3 regions of the Streptomyces sp. NPDC086777 genome follow, and region 3 is predicted to be linked to each of the others. Evidence: riboswitches for the same ligand, from Rfam matches in the RefSeq annotation. Region 3 holds a riboswitch; each other region holds the start of a gene.

Region 1 (6,947 bases), on a different contig from region 3:
AGGTCACGGGGTTCCTGCGGGACCAGCCCGACCAGGCGTACGAGGTCGCGGGGGCGCGTGCGGTGCGGGACCGCGCCGCCGACCCGGACCGCGCCGGAGCCCGGTTCGACGAGCCCGACCAGGGCGCCCAGCAGCGTGGACTTCCCGGCGCCGTTGCGCCCCATGAGGGCGACGGTCTCCCCGGCGGCGACGGTCAGGTCCACGCCCCGCAGCGCGTCGACCCGGCCCCGGCGGACGCCGAGGGAGCGGACCTCGGCGAGGGGAGCAGCGGGACCGGCCGCAGGACCGGCCGCAGGGCCGGTCGCGCTCGCGGGCCGCTGCTGCGGGACCAGCCCGGCGAGCCGCTCCCGCAGCCCGTCGGCCGTCGCCCGCCGCCGGGCGTCGCGCACCGTCATCGGCAGCGGCGACCACCCCGCCACCCGCCCCAGCTCCACCACCGGCGGACACACCGGAGACACGGCCATCACCTCGGCGGGCGTCCCGTGCACCGGCGCGGCCCCGTCCCCCGGGAGCAGCACGACCCGGTCGGCGTACTGCACCACCCGCTCCAGCCGGTGCTCGGCCAGCAGCACCGTCGTGCCCAGGTCGTGCACCAGTCGCTGGAGCACGGCCAGCACCTCCTCGGCGGCGGCCGGATCGAGCGCGGAGGTCGGCTCGTCGAGGACCAGGACCGCGGGATGCGGGGTGAGCACCGACCCGATCGCGACCCGCTGCCGCTGCCCGCCGGAGAGCGTGGCGATCGCCCGGTCCCGCAGCTCGGCGAGCCCCAGCAGATCCAGCGTCTCCTCCACCCGCCGCCGCATCACCGCCGGGGCGATCCCCAACGACTCCATCCCGTAGGCGAGTTCGTCCTCCACCGTGTCGGTCACGAAGTGGGCGAGCGGATCCTGGCCCACCGTGCCGACGACGTCCGCGAGTTCACGCGGCCGGTGGGTACGGGTGTCCCGGCCGGCCACCGTCACCCGGCCGCGCAGGGTGCCGCCGGTGAAGTGCGGCACGAGCCCGCACACCGAGTTCAGAACCGTCGACTTCCCGGTCCCGGACGGGCCCACCAGCAGGACGAGTTCACCCTCCGGCACCTCGAAGTCGACGCCCTGCACGGCGGGTCGGGCCGCGCCCTCGTACGTCACGGAGACGTCCTCGAAGCGGATCACGACGGCTCCTTCGGCACGGCGAGGGCGGGCAGCAGACCGAGCAGCACGGCGGCCGCGGGCCACAGCGGAAGAGTGGGGGACACCAGGGGTACGACCCCGGGTTGCAGGGCGGCCGGGTCGCGGACGGACGCCAGGGTGAGCAGGGCGGCGACGGCGGCGCCCGACCCGGACACCAGCCAGGCCCGCGCGTCCCACGGGTCCGGCCGGTACCGGGTGCGCGGCGAACGCCGGCCGCCGAGCCGCAGCCCCGCGAGCGCGGCGGCCACCCCGGCCGGCAGGACGGCCGCTCCGTAGCCGCCGCCCTCGGTGGTGAGCAGCCCGTACAGCCCCGCGCAGACGCCGAGCAGGCCACCGAGGGTGAGCCCGGCCGTCGTACGGCGGACCCGGTCCGGGACGTCGGCGCTGCGGCCGTACCCGCGCGCGTCCATCGCGGCGGCCAGGGCGACCGACCGCTCCAGCGCGCCCTCCAGGACCGGGAGGGCGACCTGGAGCAGGCCGCGGAGGCCGGAGTCGGGCCGGCCGCGCAGCCGCCGGGCGGCCCGCAGCCGCTGCACGTCGGCCACCAGGTGCGGTGCGAAGGTGAGCGCGACGACGACGGCCACGCCCAGCTCGTACAGGGCGCCGGGCAGGGACTTGAGCAGCCGGGCCGGGTTGGCGAGCGCGTTCGCGGCACCGACGCAGACGAGGAGGGTGGCGATCCGGAGCCCGTCGTAGAGCGCGAAGACGAGCGCCTCGGCCGTGACCTTCCCGCCGAGGCGGATGCCCTGGGCCCAGTGCGGGAGCGGTATGTCGGGGAGGGCGACGAGGGTGTGCGCGCCGGGCACGGGCGAGCCGAGGACCACGGTGAACGCGAGCCGTACGAGCAGCACGGCGAGGCCGAGCCTGGCGAACGCGGCGTAGGAGCGGGACCAGGGGGCGGTCCGGCTGCGGCAGGTGGCCACGACGTACGCGGAGACGGCGATGAGCAGACCGAGCAGGAGCGGGTTGGTCGTCCGCGACGCACCGACCCCCAGCGAGAGGGACCAGAGCCACCAGGCGCCGGGGTGCAGGGCGCGGGCACGTGGGGACCGGGCCGCTCGCCCGCGCTTGCGGGGTACCGCCTGCGCCCACCCGTGCCGCCCCAGCGGCACGACTGCCCGCAGCCTGAACAAAGAACTGCACCGCCCCTCCAGGCCCGCAGAGAACTGCGCGAGCACCCCCCACCGTCCCGCGGCGCCCCGACTGCCCGCGGCGGGGTCGTGCCCCGTCAGGGGCGCGGGGAACTGCGCGTCGAGCCCCCACCGGCCCGCGGTGTCAGTCATTTCTGCGCCGTCGTGCCTGCCAGAAGGCTCCCGCGGCGAGGACCACGACGACCCCCGCACCCGCCAGCAGCCCGAGTGACGGCCCGCCGTCCGACGTGCCCCCGGCCGCCCCCGCGGTCACCTTCTCGCCGCACCCTCGCGCCGGATACCCCCCGATCGCGCACAACAACGCGTTCGTGTCGTACCGCAGCGGCTTCGCCACCGTCGCCAGGGCGTCCGCCGCCGTCGCGTCCTCGGGCACCACCGCGCAGGCCGTCCGCCGCGTGGGCGGCTTCTCGCCGGGGGGCGCGTCCGCCGTCGTACCGAAGTCGACGACCAGCCCCACCCGCTTCCGGCCCCCGACGGCGGGCGTGTCCGCACAGATCGTGCCGAACTCGGCCGTGCCGCGCGGCTGCGACGCGTCCGCCGAGTCCTCGCTCACCGCGAAGCGGAAGCCCTCGACCGAACCGTCGCCGGGCCGCGCGGTCGACGGGCCCTGCGTGGCGTACGTCCAGCGCGCACCGTCCCGCTCCCAGAAGGACCAGTAGCGGTATCCGGTGGCCGCCGCCGGCCCCACGGCCGTCGCGCACAACGTCAGCGCGGCCAGGAGCAGCAGCCCCGCACGGCGGACCGCGGTCACAGCTGCCGCTGCTTCCGGCGGCCGCTGAACAGGAAGCCGATGCCGATACCGGCGACGAGCCCGGTGCCGACGATCCACCACACGCTGCTGCCCGACTTCTTCTCCCCGGCCTTCTCCTCGGCCTGCTTCGTGGCGGCCGCCTCCGGGGCCGGTCCGGTCGCGTTCAGCGCCGTCACCAGGTTCGTGCCGCCGAAGTCACGGGGGTCCTTGCCCATCGCGTGCGCCGCGAAGATCAGCTCGGCGTAGGCCGCGGGTCCGCTCTGCCTCGCCCACGGCACGGCGTGCGCCTCCAGCCAGGCGTACGGCTTCTGCGCGGGCTTCGTCCAGCCCTGCGCGGCCATGGCGACCACCGCGTCGGCGGTGTTGCCGTAGTCCGGCTGGGGCTCGGCGCCGGGCAGGGCGGAGACCAGGTAGCCCTTGGTGGCGGTGGCGTCCCCCAGGTAGGCGGCGCCGTTGCGGGCCAGCTCGGCGGGGGTGAGGGCCTTGTCGGAGTTGGCGCAGACATACCCCTCCGCCGGGGCCTTCCCGGCCGTCGTCACGAACCCCTTGCCGAGGGCCTCGAGCACCCCCGCCGCGGTCGCGTCCGCGTTGGCGGTCAGCTTCCCGGTCTTCTTGTCCGGCTGGTAGGCGAGGGCCCCGCCGCCGTCCTGGTCGCAGGGGACGGACCACTTGGCGAGGAGGTCGTAGGGCGACCTGTCCGCGCTCGCGCCGGCCGTCGCGAGCGCGCCGACGACCACGCCGGTGGAGTTGGTGTCGCTGGGCGAGCCCGTGGTGTAGCCCCAGCCGCCGTCCTTGTTCTGTACCGACTTCAGCCAGGTCACCGCCTTGTCCGCGGCAGCGTCGTGCCCGCCGACGGCCTTCAGCGCCTGTACGGCGGCGGCCGTGCTGTTCGTGTCGACCGGCACCTTGGCGTCACAGGCCGCCGTCGGCTCGGCGCGGAACGCGGCGAACGCGCCGTTCGCGCACTGCTGCCCGGCCAGCCAGTCCACCGCCTTCGCGGCCGGGGTCACCCCCACCGCGCGCTGGGCCAGCAGGGCGAGGGACTGGCGCCAGACGCCGTCGAACTTGGGGTCCGAACCGCCGTAGAGCCCCGACGGGAGCACCGTCGACGCGGACGGCGACGGGGAGGTGGTACCGGCGGCCAGCGCGGTCGTCGCGGGCACGGCGGCCCCGATGACGGCGGTGGCGGCCAGTACCCCGGCGGTGCGGCGGAGGACGGTCATGGTCGGCGGGTGCCTCTCCCTGCGGGGAGCCGGGCAGCGCGGGAGACCCCGGCGGCTCGGCTCCGTAAACCTCGACGGTGCCGTGCGACGACGGGCGTCGGCGCACGTGAGCCGATCAACGTCCCGGGCGCGGCGGTCCGGCTTGCCATGGCAGGTGGCTCACGGTTGCGGGTCAGCGCCGGAATTGCACCGGCTTCCCCCCGTACGGGTGATGACGACCCGGCTACTTTACCGGCCGCCCCGGGGAAGCTGAGAGGGGGCTGTGCGGGGACCGTCTCGTCGGGGTCGTGCCATGACGGGGAGACCGCTCGGGGTGGGGCGTTCCGCCGACGTGTACGAGATCGACCAGGCGTGGGTGCTGCGCCGGGACCGGGACGGCTGGGGGCGCGGCCGCCGAGGGCGCGGTGCGGGCGTGGGTACGGGGGGGCGCGGGTGTCCGGCACCCCGGGCGCGGCCGACCGGGTCCCGTACCGAACCGGTCATGGCGCGGCTCTCCGGCCCGACCCTGCCGGCGGCGCTGCTGACGGGCGGGACGGGCCCGGCGGCGGCCCTGCGCCCGCGCGCGGTCAATCCGGCGATGAGCCGAGCGGGAGTCGAAGTGCTCGACGCGGCGGGCCGGTTGGTACGGTCGATCGGCTTCTGGCCTTCCGGTCCGCTAGCCTTCCGCCGCCGCGGACTGCCCCCGTGTGAAACCGTGGCTCCGTTCCACCTTCGCCACGTGCAGGGTGTAACTCTCGTACCACTCGGCCCGCCCGCGCCGCTGCGCCGCCCGGTGCTCGGCGTCGGTCCGCCACCGCGTGAGCGCGTCGGCGTCGCGGAAGTACCCGACGGTGATGCCCAGCCCGCCGGGGGTCTGCGCGTGGTCCATCCCCAGGTACCCGGGGATGTCCTTCACCAGGTCCTCCATGCGTGCGTTGGTCTCGCCGTAGCCGCTCTGGTCCTCGGTCCGCACCGAGGTGAAGACGGCCACGTAGTAAGGGGGTTCGTAGGCCTCGACGGGCACGACGGGCGCTTCGGTGTGATCGCTCATGGCCGCACCGTAGGCCGGAACGCGCCCGCTGATCCAGCGCCTTTTGGGAACGTGGCGGCGCCCCGAAGGGGGCGCTGGGGGTACCCCCGGCCGAAGGCTGGGGGAGGAACGGCGCGCTCGGCCACGACGGCGCCGTAGCCGACGGACCGCACGGCGCGGCACGTCCTCAAGCGCGCTCAGGCCGCGTCCGCGAGCGGCGCGATGCCCGCCGAGAGGTGGCGGGCCATGCGGCGCAGCGCGTCCTCGCAGGCGTCCGGGGTCTCGCCCACCGCCACCCAGAGGGCCAGCCGGTCGGCGGCGGTGGCGTGCGGGCCCGCGGTGACGGGGTTGCCGGTGTGCTGGAGGAGGAGCATGCGGTCGGCGCCGGGCTCGCCGGCGGCGTCGGGGGAGAGGTCCAGGTGGTCGAGGCGGCCGGTGACGGCCGGGTACGCGAACTGGATCGCGGCCGTCCGCTGCCGGGTGGGTGTGGTGTCGGGCGTCTCGCCGGTGGCGAGGGCGGCCGCGGCCCGGGCCAGGTCGACGCCGGTGGCCCGTCGGACGAGGAGCGGGATCAGGTCGCCCGGGAGATGCGGGGCGACGTCGGTGACCCGGGGGCCGCGGTCGGTGAGGGTGAGGCCGATGTGCAGGACGCCCCGGTCGACACCGAGGGCGTGCACGGTGCGGTCGACGGCCAGGCGCAGGAAACGGTTGTGCAGGAGGCCGTCGTGGGCGTGCACGGTGTGCCGGAGCGGCTGCCGGGCGGGCGCCGGACCCAGGGCCGTACGGGTGATGGCGGCGATGCGGATCTCGCCGTCGAGGACGACCGCCTCGGCCGAGACGCGGGGCGTGCCGGGGTCGTCGGGACCGCCGGTGGGAACGGTGTGGGCGGCCAGCAGGGCGCGCAGTGCGGGCGGGTCGCTACAGGCTTCGGCCGCGGTGAGGGAGGGGCCGGGCAGCCCCAACTGCCCGGCGATCCTCGCGGCGGCGACCGCGTACTCGCCCGAGAAGGTCAGCACGCCGCGGACTCTGTGCCGGGCCGCGAACCGCACCACCGCCGACGCCGTTGCGCCGCCTTTGCCGGGGTCCGCCGCGAGCCGACCGGCCAGGCACGGCTGTGCCCAGGCGGGCGGCGCGGCGTCCACCAGCAGCACCGGCCGGGCCGCGGCGACACGCGCCAGCACGAACTCGTCGTACGCGCAGCGGCGTCCGGCGCCGAGGAGCAGGACGGGCTGCGGCATCGGTTCGCCTCACCTTCCGGGGAGGAGGCGGGGCGGCTGGTCGCCCTGGCTGCCGCTCCCCCATAGGCGACACCCGGGGCGGGTCGGTTCGACCGTGGCCTGGTGACGTGATCCTTTCCTGTCAGACCGTCATATGTCAACAATTACTGCCTACTTGCGCAGTGGTACTTGTCATGTCTGGTGGGCGGTACCGGTGATTCGGTAGCCTCGCGTCTGCCCGGCCCGTTCGGCCGGCCGGCCGATCACGCGCGCGCAGGGGGACCTTGGTGAGTGACGCCCGTGCCCCGCTGACCGGCGTACTGGAACGGCTCGGGGAACTGACCGGACGTCCCGGACGGCTCTGCGAGGTCCTGGACGTGGCCGACCTGTCGTACCGCACCGGCATCCCCGTCGGGGTGGTCGC
Region 2 (6,947 bases), on a different contig from region 3:
CCGAGGACCGCGTCAGGGGCGCAGCCGGCGCTCAGGCCGAGGCCCTTGCCGGGCAGCCACTCCATCGTGCCGTGCTTGCCCATGTGCACGATCGCGTCGGCGCCGAAGGAGTTGTCGAGCCAGCGGTAGGCCGCCATGTAGTGGTGCGAGGGCGGCATGTCCGGGTCGTGGTAGATCGCGATCGGGTTCTCCCCGAAGCCGCGCGGCGGCTGGATCATCACGACGACGTTCCCGAACTGCAGGGAGGCCAGCACGACGTCGTCGCCGTCGACGTACAGCGAGCCCGGCGGCTCGCCCCACGCTTCGGTCATCGCGTCCCTGAGCGCCGGGTCGAGCCTCTCGAACCACGCCCGGTAGTCCGCGAGCGGCACCCGCGCGGGCGCGGCGGCCAGCTGCTCCTCGGTGAGCCATTCGACGTCGTGGCCACCGGCGTCGATGAGCCGGTGGATCAGCTCGTCGCCGTCGTCCGGATGCCCCTCGACCCCGTATCCGGCGTCCCGCAGCGCATCCAGCACGCGGACCGCCGAGGCGGGGGTGTCGAGCCCCACCGCGTTGCCGACCCGGGAGTGCTTGGTCGGGTACGCCGTGAAGACCAGCGCGATCTTCTTCTCCGCGTTCGGCTTGTGCCGGAGCCGGGCGTGCCGTACGGCGATTCCGGCGACGCGTCCGGCCCGCTCGGGATCGGCGACATACACCGGGACCTCGTCGGGGCCCTGCTCCTTGAAGGAGAACGGGACCGTGATCAGGCGTCCGTCGAACTCCGGGATCGCGACCTGCATCGCCGCGTCCATGGGGGACAGGGCCGCGTCGGACTCGTCCCAGGCACTCTTCGACGAGGTCAGGCAGAGGCCCTGCAGCACCGGCACGTCGAGGTCGGCGAGCGCCCCGATGTCCCAGGCCTCCTCGTCGCCGCCGGCCGAGGCCCGGGAGGCGTGCGTACCGCCGGCCGCCAGGACGGTCGCCACCAGTGCGTCGGCCTCGGCGAGGAGCTCGTACAGCCCGGCGTCCGCGCCGCGCAGCGAACCGCAGTACACCGGGAGCGCGTTGGCGCCGTCTGCCTCGACGGCGTCGCACAGGGTGTCCACGAAGCCGGTGTTGCCGCTCAGTTCGTGGGCCCGGTAGAAGAGCACCCCGACGGTCGGCCGGCCGCTCTGCCGGGCACGGGTGCCGTGGACGCCGTACTCGGGCATCTTCTGCGGCTCGGCGAACCCCTCGCCGGTCAGCAACACCGTGTCGGAGAGGAACCGGGCCAGCTCGGTGAGGTTGGCGGGGCCGCCCTCGACGAGGTACCTGAGCGCCTCGGCGACCACGCCCGCCGGCACCGACGACTCGGCCATCAGCTCCGCGTCCGGCACCGCCTCGCCGCCGAGCAGCACGGTCGGGATCCCGGCGGCCTTCAGCGCGGCGAGCCCGTCCTCCCAGGCGCGCTTGCCGCCGAGCAGCCGTACGACGGCGATGTCCGCGCCCGCGAGGAGCGCGGGCAGCTCCTCCGTGACGTCGACGCGCGTCGGATTGCCGATCCGGTAGTCGGCACCGGAGGCGGCCCGGGCCGCCAGCAGATCGGTGTCGGCGGTCGACAACAACAACACAGTGCTCATGCGGGCGCTCCCGGTGGAATGAAAGGCAGTCCTTGCGGCGCGCCCGACTCGATGAGCCGCCAGAGCGCGTCGGTGTCCGCGTGCTGTTCGATCAGGTCGCCGAGCCGGTCGAGCTGCTCCTCGCGCAGCGCGGCGAACGAGGTGCCGGGGGCCGGCACGAACCGGCGGCCCGCGGCGGCCGCCACCTCGCGCAGGAAGGCCCGCCGGAAACCGTCCGACTCCAGCGAGCCGTGCCAGTGCGTGCCCCAGGTCTGCCCGACCCGGCAGCCGTCCAGGAAGGGCTCCCCGCCGGTCACCTCACCGACCCCGTGGTGAATCTCGTACCCCTCGACCCGCTCGCCGATGGCCTCTCCGACGGGCCTGGTGAGCGTCTTCTCCCGGGCGAACCGGACACGCACGGGCAGGACCCCGAGCCCGTCGACGGCCCCCCTGCGGCTCTCGACGTCGTCCTCGATGTGCTCACCGAGGATCTGGAAGCCCCCGCAGATGCCGAGCACGGGCCGCTGTTCGGCGGCCCGGCGCCGCAGCGCGTCCGCGAGCCCCCGTGCGTGCAGCCACTCCAGGGCGCGGACCGTCCCCCGGGTGCCGGGGACGATGACGAGATCGGCGTCGGCCAGCTCCTCCGGCCGGTCCACGAACCGCACCACGACGCCGGGTTCGGCGGCCAGCGCGTCCACGTCCGTGAAGTTGGACATCAGCGGGATCGCACAGACGGCGACCCGCAGCACGTCGTCGCCCACGGGCGGGGCGACGTTCGACTCGCGCACGGTTCCCCGCAGGGAGACCCGCAGCCCGTCCTCCTCGTCGATGCCGAGCCCGTGGCGGAAGGGGAGGACGCCGTAGGTGTGCCGTCCGGTGAGCGTGTGGAGCATGTCCAGGCCCGGCTCCAGGAGGGAGACGTCCCCGCGGAACTTGTTGACGAGGAACCCGGCGACGAGGGCCTGGTCCTCCGGCGACAGCAGGGCGACGGTCCCGAAGAAGGAGGCGAAGACGCCCCCGCGGTCGATGTCGCCGACCACGAGCACGGGCAGCCCGGCATTGCGGGCTATCCCCATGTTCACGATGTCGGTCCGGCGCAGGTTGATCTCCGCCGGACTGCCCGCCCCCTCACAGATCACCGCGTCATACGTGCCCCGCAACTCGGCGAGACAGTCGAGCACGGTCCCGAGCAGCTTCTGCTGCCGCCCGCCGTGGTACCCGCGCGCGCTCAACTCGCCGACGGGCCTGCCGAGCAGCACCACCTGACTGCTCTGCTCACCGCCGGGCTTGAGCAGTACCGGGTTCATGAGCGCGGTCGGCTCCACCCGGCAGGCCTGCGCCTGCATGGCCTGCGCCCGCCCGATCTCGGCACCCTCGCGGGTGACGAAGGAGTTGAGGGACATGTTCTGCGCCTTGAACGGCGCCACCTTCACGCCCTGCCGCACCAGCCACCGGCAGATCCCGGCGGTCACGACACTCTTTCCGGCGTCGGAGGTGGTACCGGCGACGAGGAGGCCTCCGTTGTTCATGACAGGCCTCCGGCCGGTGACTTCGGCGCCGGGCGCCGTGAGGGCGCCCGCCGCAGCAGCGCGCCCGCCGCACTCACCCCCAGCGCCAGCCATCCCACCCGCCGCGACAACCGCACGGCCCGCTCGATGTCGGCGACCTGCACAGCCCGTCCCTCCCCGTTCAGCACCGGCCGGTGCTCGACCCGCCCCGCGTACGACAGCGTCCCCCCGAGCCGTACCCCCAACGCCCCCGCGAACGACGCCTCCACGGGCCCCGCGTTGGGACTCGGATGCTTGCCCGCGTCGGCACGCCAGGCCCGTACGGCCCCCCGCCGGTCGTTCCCGGCGACCGCGGCGAGGACGGCGGTGAGCCGTGCCCCCGGCCACCCGGCCACGTCGTCCAGCCGTGCCGAGGCCCACCCGTAGCGCCGGTACCGGGGTGACTTGTGCCCCACCATGGCGTCCAGGGTGTTGACGGCCCGGAACCCCAGCAGCCCGGGAACGCCCCCCACGGCTCCCCACACCAGCGCGCCCACGACCGCGTCGCTCGTGTTCTCGGCGACGGACTCCACGACCGCGCGGGCGATCCCGTCGGCGTCCAGGGCCTGCGGATCCCGTCCGCACAGATGCGGCAGCCTGGCACGGGCCGCCTCGACGTCACCGGTCCGCAGGGCCCGCCCGATGGCCCGGGCCTCACGGGAGAGCGAAGTGCTCCCGACCACGGCCCAGGTGGCAGCGGCCGTGAGCGCGGCGGACGCGGCGGCGGACGGCCGTACGACCCGTTGCGCCGCGGCACCCAGCGCAACGGCGCCCCCGGCGCAGACGGCGGTGTGCAGCGCGCCCCACCCGCGGTGGTCCCGCCACAGCACCCGCTCCACGGCCCCGGCCGCCCGTCCGAACACGGCGACCGGATGCCCCCGGCGCGGATCGCCGAGCAGCAGATCACCGAGAAGGCCGGCGGCGGCGCCGTACGCGAAGACGCGGTCGGCACCCATCGGCTCAGCCGGCCGCGGGGTCGGGGACGGGCCGGGTACTCAACCTCGAACGGCAGCCGCGCATGGCGTTATGTCCTCACTCAGGGTGTCCACGCCCTGGTTCGACGAGACCGGCGGTGGGAGTTCCTGGCTTCCGGGGATTGCTACCCCGGTGACAGTGGCGGGACCGCGCCGGATTCACACCGGCTTCCTCCCTTGCCGCCGTACATGGCTCCGGAAGTCCACCACGGCCCCGGAAGACCCGTCAACTTGCCTTTGACCTGCGAGGGGAGTGTGTGGGAAGGCCCACACCGGGTGTCCGGCGGGGCCTGTGGGGTATGCGGAAGGCTCCTCCCCGGCGGACGGATCCCGGTGGGCGGATCCGGACGGACGGAGAGGAGCCTTCTCGGCGCGAGGCGGGGACTTCCCGGCTCAGGCCTTCGCCACGATCAGGTGGATGCCGTACGCCACCGCGGCCGCGCAGGCGGCGAAGCAGAGCCAGGCGGCCGTCATGGCCAGGGCCGCCGACCCGCCCTGGGCGGTGGCGCGTTCGCGGGCGGAGAGGCCCCTGACGCCGAGGGTGAAGAGGGCCACCAGCCCCACGGTGGCCACCAGGCTGACGCCGAAGACGGAGCCGATGGCTGCCCAGTCGATGTTCATGTCGGTTCTTCCTCGGGGTCAGACGGTGGCGGCCGGGTCGGTCGCGGGAGCGGCCGGGGCGGGGGCAGGAGCGGGGATGGTGGCGGTCAGTCCGTCCGCGACCGCGACCGTGCCCGCGGGCGGCGGGGTCACGGCGGCGATCGCCGTGGTCACCACGCCGGCCGGCTCCTGGGTGCCGACGACGTTGCTGCTGTCCACGACCTCGCGGCGGGAGAGCTTCCAGATCGCGGCGCTGGCCGCCACGAGGAAGACGGCGACGCCGGCGGTGCCCCAGTCGCCGAGGTCCGTCACGGACTCGGCGAGCGCGCCGACCACCGCGGCGGCCGGGAGGGTGAGCACCCAGGCGACCATCATGCGGGTCGCGGTGGACCAGCGGACCGTGCCGCCCTTGCGGCCGAGGCCCGCGCCCATCACGGAACCCGAGACGACGTGCGTGGTGGAGAGCGAGAAGCCCAGGTGGGAGGAGGCCAGGATGGCGGTGGCCGCGCTGGTCTGGGCGGCGAAGCCCTGCTGCGGCCGCAGGTCGGTCAGGCCCGTGCCCATGGTGCGGATGATCCGCCAGCCGCCGATGTAGGTGCCGAGCGCGATGGCGAGGCCGGCGGAGAGGATGACCCAGGTGGGAGGGTTCGAGCCGGGGGCGATCGAGCCGCCCGCGATCAGTGCGAGGGTGATGATGCCCATCGTCTTCTGGGCGTCGTTGGTGCCGTGCGCGAGCGAGACCAGGCCGGCGGAGGCGATCTGGCCGGCGCGGTAGCCCTTGCGGGTGGCCTCGTCCTCGGCGTTCTTCGAGAGCCTGTAGGAGAGGCGGGTGGAGAGCGCCGCCGCGAGGCCTGCGACGACGGGGGCGGCGACCGCCGGGAGCAGGACCTTGGTGACGAGCACGTCGCCGTGGACCGCGCCGAAGCCGGCGGAGGCGACGGTGGCGCCGATCAGGCCGCCCATGAGGGCGTGCGAGGAACTGGAGGGCAGGCCCACCAGCCAGGTCACCAGGTTCCAGAGGATGGCGCCGACGAGGGCCGCGAAGATGACCTCGGGACGAATGCCGTTCTCGTCGACGAGACCCTTGGAGATCGTGTTGGCGACCTCCACCGAGAGGAAGGCGCCCAACAGGTTGAGCGCGGCGGACATGGCCACCGCGATCTTGGGCTTGAGCGCGCCGGTCGAGATGGTCGTGGCCATCGCGTTGGCGGTGTCGTGGAAACCGTTCGTGAAATCAAACGCGAGTGCGGTTACTACCACAATCGCGAGGATCAGCGAGAAGTTTTCCATTTACCCAGGCAATCTTTCGAGGTCATTGGTTGTTGGACCGTAGGCAACCTGGATGAACGGAAGGTGAACTGGGGCGGTCTTGGTGGTGTATGAGATCGCCTGCGGGGCGACCGCGGCGGGAGCGGGGCCGGGCCACCGTCCCGGTTCCGGTCCGGCGGCCCGGTCGCCCGTTGGTCACCGGCCCAGGCTGAACGCCTTCAGGCGGCCCGCCGACCCGTTGAAGAGATTCTGGTCACCCGGCAGGCTGCCGCTGTTGTCGTACTGCCAGAAGGTCCACGACGACCAGCCGGCCGGCAGTGTCCCGGCGTCCGCCGAGCCGTGGCGGGCGATCCACAGGGCGTGGTCGGCGGCGAAGGCGCCGCTGCCACCGGTGCAGAGGTTCCACCAGTTCGTGGTCGTGTAGATCACCGGCCGCCGGCCGGTCTCCCGCTTCAGCTCGTCACTGAAGGACCTGATCCACTCGATCATCCGGGACGTGCTCAGCCCGTAGCACTTGTGCTTCCTGTCGTACGGGTCGTACTCGACGTCGAGCGCGGGCGGCAGCGTCCAGCCGTCCGCCGTCCAGGTGCCGCCGTGGCTCACGAAGTACGCGGCCTGGCGGGCGCCCGACGACCTGTCCGGCAGGGCGAAATGGTACGCGCCCCGCCTGATCCCGGCCTCGCGGGAGCCGTTGTACTGCTGGTCGAAGTACGGGTTGCGGTAGGTGGTGGACTCGGTGGCCTTGATGTATACGAACCTGGCGCCCTTCGCCCTGGCGCCCGGCCAGTCGACGTTCTTCTGGTGCGAGGAGACGTCGTGCCCCTTCGGCAGGCTCGCCGCGGACGCCGGTGTCGCGGCGAACGCGGCCGCGGTCGCGGCGGTCGTGAGGGCGAGCGCCGCCACCGACGCCGCGAGGGCGCGGACGCGGTGGCGGGACGGCGGAATACGGTCACAGGCCATGTTTCCCCCCGGAATGGCGA
Region 3 (6,947 bases):
CCTGGAGAGCGCCCGGCTGCTGGCCGACGAGGGCGCCCTGGTCGCGGTCTCCGAGGTCCCCCAGGGGGTGCGCGACGTGCTGCGCAGGCGCCTCGCCCTGCTGCCCGCCGCAGCCCGGTCCGTCGTCCAGCTCACCGCCGTACTGGGTCTGGAGGCCGAGGTCGCCCTGCTCGTCGATGCCGCCGACGCGGACGAGGAGCAGGTGCTGGAGGGCCTCGACGCGGCGCTCGCCGCCGACCTGCTCGCCGAACCCGGGCCCGGCCGCGTCCGGTTCGTGCACGCCCTGGTCCGCGACACCGTCTACGCCGACCTCTCCGGCGCCCGGCGGTCCCGGCTGCACGCCCGCGTCGCGCGCCTGCTGCGCCACCACCGGCCCGGCGAACTCGCCGCCCTGGCACACCACTTCGCCCGATCCGGCAGCACGGCCGACGCTCCGCTCGCCGTCGACTACGCACTGCGCGCCGCCGAGGCAGCCGAGCGGCGCTACGCCCACGACGTCGCCGTCACCCTGATCCAGCAGGCGATCGACACCTTCACCGCGGCCACGGGCGACGACGCCCCGCCCGACCGGCTGATCGAGCTGCTGGTACGGCTGCTGGGCGCACAGGTGCGCACCGGCGCCACCGACGCGGCCCGGCGCACCCGGCAGCGCGCGGTGGAACTCGCCGAGCAGGCCGACCGCGGCGACCTGGTCGCGGCCGTGTACGGGGCCTGGACCGAGCCCGCGGCCTGGCGCAGCCGGCTCGAAGGGCCGTACGACCGGACCGCGCTGGCCCGCCTCGAACGGCTCGCGGCCGATCCGGGTCTCGACGGGCCGACCCGGGCCCGCGTCCTCCAGGTCCTCGTCGACGCGGTCGCCGCCGAGGACCCGCCGCGGGCCCTGGCGGCGGCCCGCGCCCAGCTGGACCTCGCCCGTGCCGACGGCGAACCCCGGCTGATGGCCGCCGCGTTGATGGCCTCGGCACGGTTGCTGCCGCACGAGCTGCGGACCGGCACCCGGCCGGCGCTCACCGCCGAGCTGCGCGACCTCGCCCGGGGCCACGACCTGCCCGCCTACCGCTGGGTCTGCGAGAACCTGGACGCGATGACCGCCGCCGTCCGCAACGACCCGGCGGCCGTGCACCGGCACACCGCGGAGGGACTGACCCTCGCCCGCCGCTACCGGCTGGTGTGGGCGCAGGGGCTCAGCGCGGCGACCTCCGCGATGCTGGCCTGCGTGGCCGGGCGCTTCGAGGCGGCGGAGGCCGCCTACGCGGAGGCGGACACCCTGCTGCAACGGGTGGGCGCCCACCACGCCACCGGTCTGCGCACCCTCGGGCTGATCACCATGCGGCTCGTCCAGGACCGCGCGGACGACGTCGAGCCGCTGACCCGGACCGTGTACGAGGCGGCGCCCGGCCAGGTCGCGGTGGCGTGGGCGCTGGTCCTGGCGCGCCTGGGCAGACTCGACGAGTCCCTGGCCGTACCCGTCGGCGCGGAACCGCCGCGGGACCACCTCTACGGCCTGGAGCTCGACTTCCGCGCCCAGCTCGCCGTGGTACACCGGGACCACGGCACGGCGGCCGCCCTCCTCGGGCACCTGCGGCCGCTGCGGGACCAGTTGGCCGGCGCGGCGGGTGCGGCGTACGCGAGCCGTCCGCTCGCGCACGCCCTGGCCGACCTGCACCGGCTGCTCGGCGAGGACCGGGCGGCTGCCGACGGGTACGCGCTGGCCGAACGCACCGCGCTCGCCTGGGGTTCGGCACACCTCGCGGCGGACGCCCGCCGGGCCGCGGCGGACCTGGCCGAGGCCATGGCCCGCCGCCGCACCTTCGCGACCTGACGGCCCGGCGGCGGGCCGTCCCCGTCGTCAGCCGCCGAGCGCGGCGTCCACCACCGCCTTCGCCTCCTCCTGCACCCGGGCCAGGTGTGCGGGGCCCTGGAAGGACTCGGCGTAGATCTTGTAGACGTCCTCGGTGCCGGACGGCCGGGCCGCGAACCAGGCGTTCTCGGTGGTCACCTTGATGCCGCCGATGGCCGCGCCGTTGCCCGGCGCCTCCGTGAGGACGGCGGTGACCGGCTCGCCCGCCAGGGACTCGGCGGTGACCTGGGCCGGGGAGAGCTTGCCGAGGAGGGCCTTCTCCTCGCGGGTGGCGGGGGCGTCGATGCGGGCGTAGGCGGGTTCACCGAAGCGGGCGGTGAGTTCGGCGTAGTGCTCGGACGGGGTCCTGTCCGTCACGGCCGTGATCTCGGAGGCGAGCAGGGCGAGCAGGATGCCGTCCTTGTCGGTGGTCCAGACCGAGCCGTCACGGCGCAGGAAGGAGGCGCCCGCCGACTCCTCGCCGCCGAACCCGATGGCCCCGCTGACGAGTCCGTCGACGAACCACTTGAACCCGACCGGCACCTCGACCAGTTGACGGCCCAGGTCGGCGGCGACCCGGTCGATCATCGACGAGGAGACGAGGGTCTTGCCGACGCCGGCGTCCGCCGCCCACTGCTCGCGGTGGCGGTAGAGGTAGGAGATGGCTACGGCGAGGTAGTGGTTGGGGTTCATCAGGCCGGCGTCACGGGTGACGATGCCGTGCCGGTCGGCGTCGGCGTCGTTGCCGGTGGCGACGCGGAACTCGGCGCGCTTCTCGATGAGCGAGGCCATCGCGTACGGCGACGAGCAGTCCATGCGGATCTTGCCGTCCCAGTCCAGCGTCATGAACCGCCAGGTGGGGTCGGTGTACGGGTTGACCACGGTGAGGTCGAGGCTGTGCCGCTCGGCGATCCGGCCCCAGTAGGCGACGGAGGCGCCGCCGAGCGGGTCGGCGCCGATGCGCAGCCCGGAGGCGCGGACCGCGTCGAGGTCGAGGACGCTGGGCAGGTCGTCGACGTAGACGCCCATGAAGTCGTAGCGGCCGGTGGTCGGCGCGGCGAGCGCGCGCTCGTAGGGGATGCGCCGCACGTCCTTCATGCCGCCCGCGATGATCTGGTTGGCGCGGTCCTGGATCCAGGAGGTGGCGTCGGAGGCGGCGGGGCCGCCGCTGGGCGGGTTGTACTTGAAGCCGCCGTCCGCGGGCGGGTTGTGCGAGGGGGTGACGACGACGCCGTCCGCGAGGCCGGTGGTGCGGCCGCGGTTGTGGGTGAGGACGGCGTGCGAGACGGCGGGGGTGGGGGTGTAGCCGTCGGCGCTGTCGACGAGGACGGTGACGCCGTTGGCGGCGAAGACCTCCAGGGCGGTGACCTTGGCCGGCTCGGACAGGGCGTGGGTGTCGGCGCCCAGGAAGAGGGGGCCGTCGGTGCCCTGGCCGCTCCGGTACTCGCAGATGGCCTGGCTGGTGGCGGCGATGTGGTCCTCGTTGAACGCGGTCGTCAGCGACGATCCGCGGTGTCCCGAGGTGCCGAACGCCACCCGCTGGCCCGGGTCGGACGGGTCGGGGTGCAGTGCGTAGTAGGCCGTGACCAGCCGGGCCACGTCGACGAGGTCCTCCGGAGCCGCCGGCCGGCCCGCTCGCTCATGCGGCATGAGTCCACTTCCTCCGCAGTCGTTGATCGATCGCTCGCGCCCATCTTTCCTTGTCAGCGGTCACGAACGCGAGTACGGCACCGGCCGCGCGCCGAAGACCCGGCGGGTGCAGGGCCGGTTCACGGCGGACGTACCGCAGAGGGCCCCCGGACGGTTCCGGTGGGCCCTCTCGTGTCGTGCGGTGTGACGCGGTGCCGGTCAGTGCGCAGCGGGCACCGTGCGCGCGGCGGCCGGGGCCTTCGCGGGCTTGGGGTTGAGGACGCGTTCGGCCAACTCGCCGAAGAGCAGACCGAATCCGCCCCACAGCACCACCTGGATGGCGAGCGCCGAGAGCCGGAACCGCCACAGCAGGGCGGCCGGGAAGTCCGCCGGCACCTCGTTGACGACCGGCAGGAACTGGTACGCCAGCCCGATGACGACGGCGAACGCGGCCACCGCGAGGACCGTCGCCCACCAGGTGCCCAGCCGCGGCCGGAGCCGCTTGCCGAGGATGGTGGCGGCGACCGCGAGGAGCACGCTGAGCAGCATCATCAGGAAGTACAGCGTGGTCCGCTTGCCGATGGTGTCCGGGTCGCCCACCGACGGCGGGTTGGCCGGGTACTTCAGGAACGGCACCACGTACACGGCGACCAGGGCGCAGCCGGACAGCAGCAGCGCCGTCGCCCGCGCCGAGAGACCGCCGACGCGGCCGAGGGCGAAACAGTAGGCCAGGGCGGCGATGCCGCCGAAGGCGACCCCGTAGACGAGGACACCGGTGGCGAGGCCGGCGGTGGACTGCAGGGAGCGGGACACGACCTCCATCTCGTGCTCGTGCGAGTGGGCGTCCTCGAAGCTGATCGCCTTGTCGACGTTCGGCTCACCCAGCAGGTAGGCGGCGACGAGGGCGAGCAGGCCGGCGGCCAGGCCGGCGAGCATGCCCCGCACCAGGAGGTTGCGGACCGTTGCGGAGTTCATGGGTGGTTCGGCGCCCCTCGCGTCAGTGGCAGGGGAAGCCGAGCAGGTGGCGGGCGTCGTGCACCCACTCGTGGACGTCCGTGCCGCTGAACACGGAGGTGGCGCCCTGTTCGGCGCCGACGAAGTAGAGCAGGACCAGCATCAGGATGCCGAAGAAGACCGCCCAGGGGGCTATCGCGGACAGCGGCAGCTTGGCGGGCACGGCGGGGGTGTTGGCTGTCGGCGGAGCGACGGTCTGCGCCATGGCAGGACCTCCTCTGGGAGTTCGCGTCCCAACTCGGTGGTGCACAGGACGACGGCCACGGGTCTGACTCACGAGCAGCTGTGGGGCTCTCGCATACAGTGGCGCGACCGTTCCGGATTCCCACCGGGTTCCGTCTCGCCGTCGTCGATATCGGACAGACCGTACCGCGTGTCAGGAGCACGGCCAAGACCGCACCACCAGGCGTGATCTTCGTCTCGCGCCTGATGGGCGGCCGGTCGAGCCGGTCAGGCGGCTGGGGCGAGGCCCAGTTCGCGCTCGCCGAGCGGGGCGAAGAAGCGGTCGACGTCCGCGTCGGCGACCCCGGCGAGGGTGGCCGGGGACCAGTGCGGGGTGCGGTCCTTGTCGACGACCTGGGCCCGGATGCCCTCCACCAGGTCATGGGTGGTGAGGGTCGCGCAGGAGACGCGGTACTCCTGGTCCAGGACCTGCTCCAGCGAGCCGAGTCGGCGGGCCCTGCGCAGCGCCGCGAGGGTGACCTTCAGGGCGGTGGGGGACCTGGTGAGCAGGGTGTCCGCCGCCTCCTTCGCCGCCGGGTCGCCGTGCGCGAGCAGCCGCTGGACGATCTCCTCGACGGTGCCGGCCGCGTAGCAGGCGTCGATCCACGTCCGGTGCCCGGCCAACTCCCCAGGGGGTGCCTGCCGTTCCCGCCGGGCGAGCGCCTCGGGTACCGGGAGGCCGGCCAGGTCGGCGACGAACGCGGGGATCGAGTCCGGCGGCACGCAGTGGTCGGCGAGTCCGCACAGCATCGCGTCGGCGGCGCCGATCCGGGCGCCGGTCAGGGCGAGATGGGTGCCGAGTTCGCCGGGCGCGCGGCCGAGCAGGTACGTGCCGCCGACGTCGGGCACGAAGCCGATCCCGGTCTCCGGCATGGCGATCAGCGACCGCTCGGTGGCGATCCGGACGCTGCCGTGCGCCGAGACGCCGACCCCGCCGCCCATCACGATGCCGTCCATGACCGCGACGTACGGCTTGGGGTACCGGGCGATGCGCGCGTTGAGCCGGTACTCGTCCCGCCAGAACGCGGCCGCGGCCGAGCCGTCGCCGTCCCGGGCGTCGTCGTGGACGGCACGGATGTCCCCGCCCGCGCACAGGCCGCGCTCCCCCGCGCCGGTGATGACGACGGTCTGGACGGCGGGGTCGTGCTCCCACTCCGTGAGCGCCTCGTCGATGCGTCGCACCATGGCGTGCGTCAGGGCGTTGATGGCCTTCGGCCGGTTGAGCGTGAGATGCCCGGCCCGTCCGTCGACGTGTCGCAGGACGTGTTCGTCGGCGCCGGTCATCCGGACACCTCCGCCGGGCCGCCGGCCGCGATGAGGCGCATGGTCTCGTCGGTTCCTTCCGGGATCGGGTGGACGCGTGGGTCACCGACGATCTTCTCGTGTCCGCCGGGTCCGGAGCACGCCGCCCCGTCGAAGGACGTCCGGGGACCTCGGCCGGGCCGCCTCGCCGGCGGTCGGCGTCAGTCGTCGGGGATGCCGGCTCCGCTCGGCGCGGGGACGGTCTTCTCCGGGTGGAGCAGGGAGCGGGCGCCGCAGCGGAACTGGTCGAGCCTGTCGAGGACGGTCCGGCCGACCGGGGTGTGGCCCCAGACGCTGATGCCCTGGTGGGTGCCGGGTTCCCCGGTGGACTCGACGATGACGATCGGCTTCCAGCCGGCCTCCCGCTCGAAGCCGGACGGGGTACGGGCGTGGTAGGAGAGTTCCTTGTCGTCGGTGTGCTGCCCGACGGACAGGGCCATGTCCAAGCCGAGTTCGTGGACCCGCTGGTAGCCGCGGGCCAGGTCGTCGAGGCACTCGCACTGGATGGTGAGGTGCTGGACGCGGGTGCGGACGGGGTCGACCGGCAGACCGCGGACACCGGCCACGGCGATGGTGTGGTGGCGTTCGTCGACCCGCAGGAAGCGGATCCTCGCCTTCGCCCGGCCCGGCCACGTCCTGTCCGGCAGCGACCGGCCGTTCGCACCCGCCGCGGCCGGCCAGCACTTCGCCAACGGACTGGACAGCGGTGTCGACCCCGGCACGCGCGCGGCCGTGGACCGCGGCAACGCCGAGGCCCTCTTCCCGCGCCTGGCGGGCGCCCCGCCCCGGCGCCCGCCGCGGTTCCGCTCCCGGCACGGCTGCGGCAGTCCGTGCGGCCGGCCGGGGCCCGCGCCTTCTTCCGGCTGGTCCAGCCCGGTTCCGACCGAGCGGCTCCGCCGGAGGTCGGGTGAACCGGCAGGGAACTCTTGGTCATGGCTTT

What was found. Region 3 has a riboswitch for cobalamin ahead of AB0472_RS21725 (CbtB-domain containing protein). Riboswitches for the same ligand answer to the same signal wherever they lie in the genome.
Region 1: it holds a riboswitch for cobalamin, as region 3 does, so the genes downstream of both, AB0472_RS00635 (prenyltransferase/squalene oxidase repeat-containing protein) here and AB0472_RS21725 (CbtB-domain containing protein) in region 3, are expected to answer to the same signal.
Region 2: it holds a riboswitch for cobalamin, as region 3 does, so the genes downstream of both, AB0472_RS36160 (cobalamin biosynthesis protein) here and AB0472_RS21725 (CbtB-domain containing protein) in region 3, are expected to answer to the same signal.

Annotation. Positions count from the first base shown of each region.
Region 1 is NZ_JBFBJI010000001.1:135,554-142,500, reverse strand. Features, by position in the region: gene AB0472_RS00650 (ATP-binding cassette domain-containing protein) at 1-1,154, opposite strand, end outside; gene AB0472_RS00645 (energy-coupling factor transporter transmembrane component T) at 1,151-2,455, opposite strand; gene AB0472_RS00640 (SCO2322 family protein) at 2,448-3,074, opposite strand; gene AB0472_RS00635 (prenyltransferase/squalene oxidase repeat-containing protein) at 3,071-4,297, opposite strand; cobalamin riboswitch at 4,406-4,535, opposite strand; gene AB0472_RS00630 (antibiotic biosynthesis monooxygenase) at 4,953-5,327, opposite strand; gene AB0472_RS00625 (hypothetical protein) at 5,504-6,544, opposite strand; gene AB0472_RS00620 (XRE family transcriptional regulator) at 6,811-6,947, shown strand, end outside.
Region 2 is NZ_JBFBJI010000036.1:65,551-72,497, reverse strand. Features, by position in the region: gene cobN (cobaltochelatase subunit CobN) at 1-1,598, opposite strand, end outside; gene AB0472_RS36165 (cobyric acid synthase) at 1,595-3,106, opposite strand; gene AB0472_RS36160 (cobalamin biosynthesis protein) at 3,103-4,080, opposite strand; cobalamin riboswitch at 4,181-4,321, opposite strand; gene AB0472_RS36155 (hypothetical protein) at 4,492-4,719, opposite strand; gene AB0472_RS36150 (inorganic phosphate transporter) at 4,738-5,988, opposite strand; gene AB0472_RS36145 (lysozyme) at 6,163-6,927, opposite strand.
Region 3 is NZ_JBFBJI010000015.1:19,021-25,967, reverse strand. Features, by position in the region: gene AB0472_RS21740 (BTAD domain-containing putative transcriptional regulator) at 1-1,822, shown strand, start outside; gene pgm (phosphoglucomutase (alpha-D-glucose-1,6-bisphosphate-dependent)) at 1,850-3,490, opposite strand; gene AB0472_RS21730 (CbtA family protein) at 3,689-4,444, opposite strand; gene AB0472_RS21725 (CbtB-domain containing protein) at 4,467-4,688, opposite strand; cobalamin riboswitch at 4,725-4,866, opposite strand; gene AB0472_RS21720 (enoyl-CoA hydratase/isomerase family protein) at 4,934-5,989, opposite strand; partial or broken gene AB0472_RS21715 (extradiol ring-cleavage dioxygenase) at 6,169-6,624, opposite strand.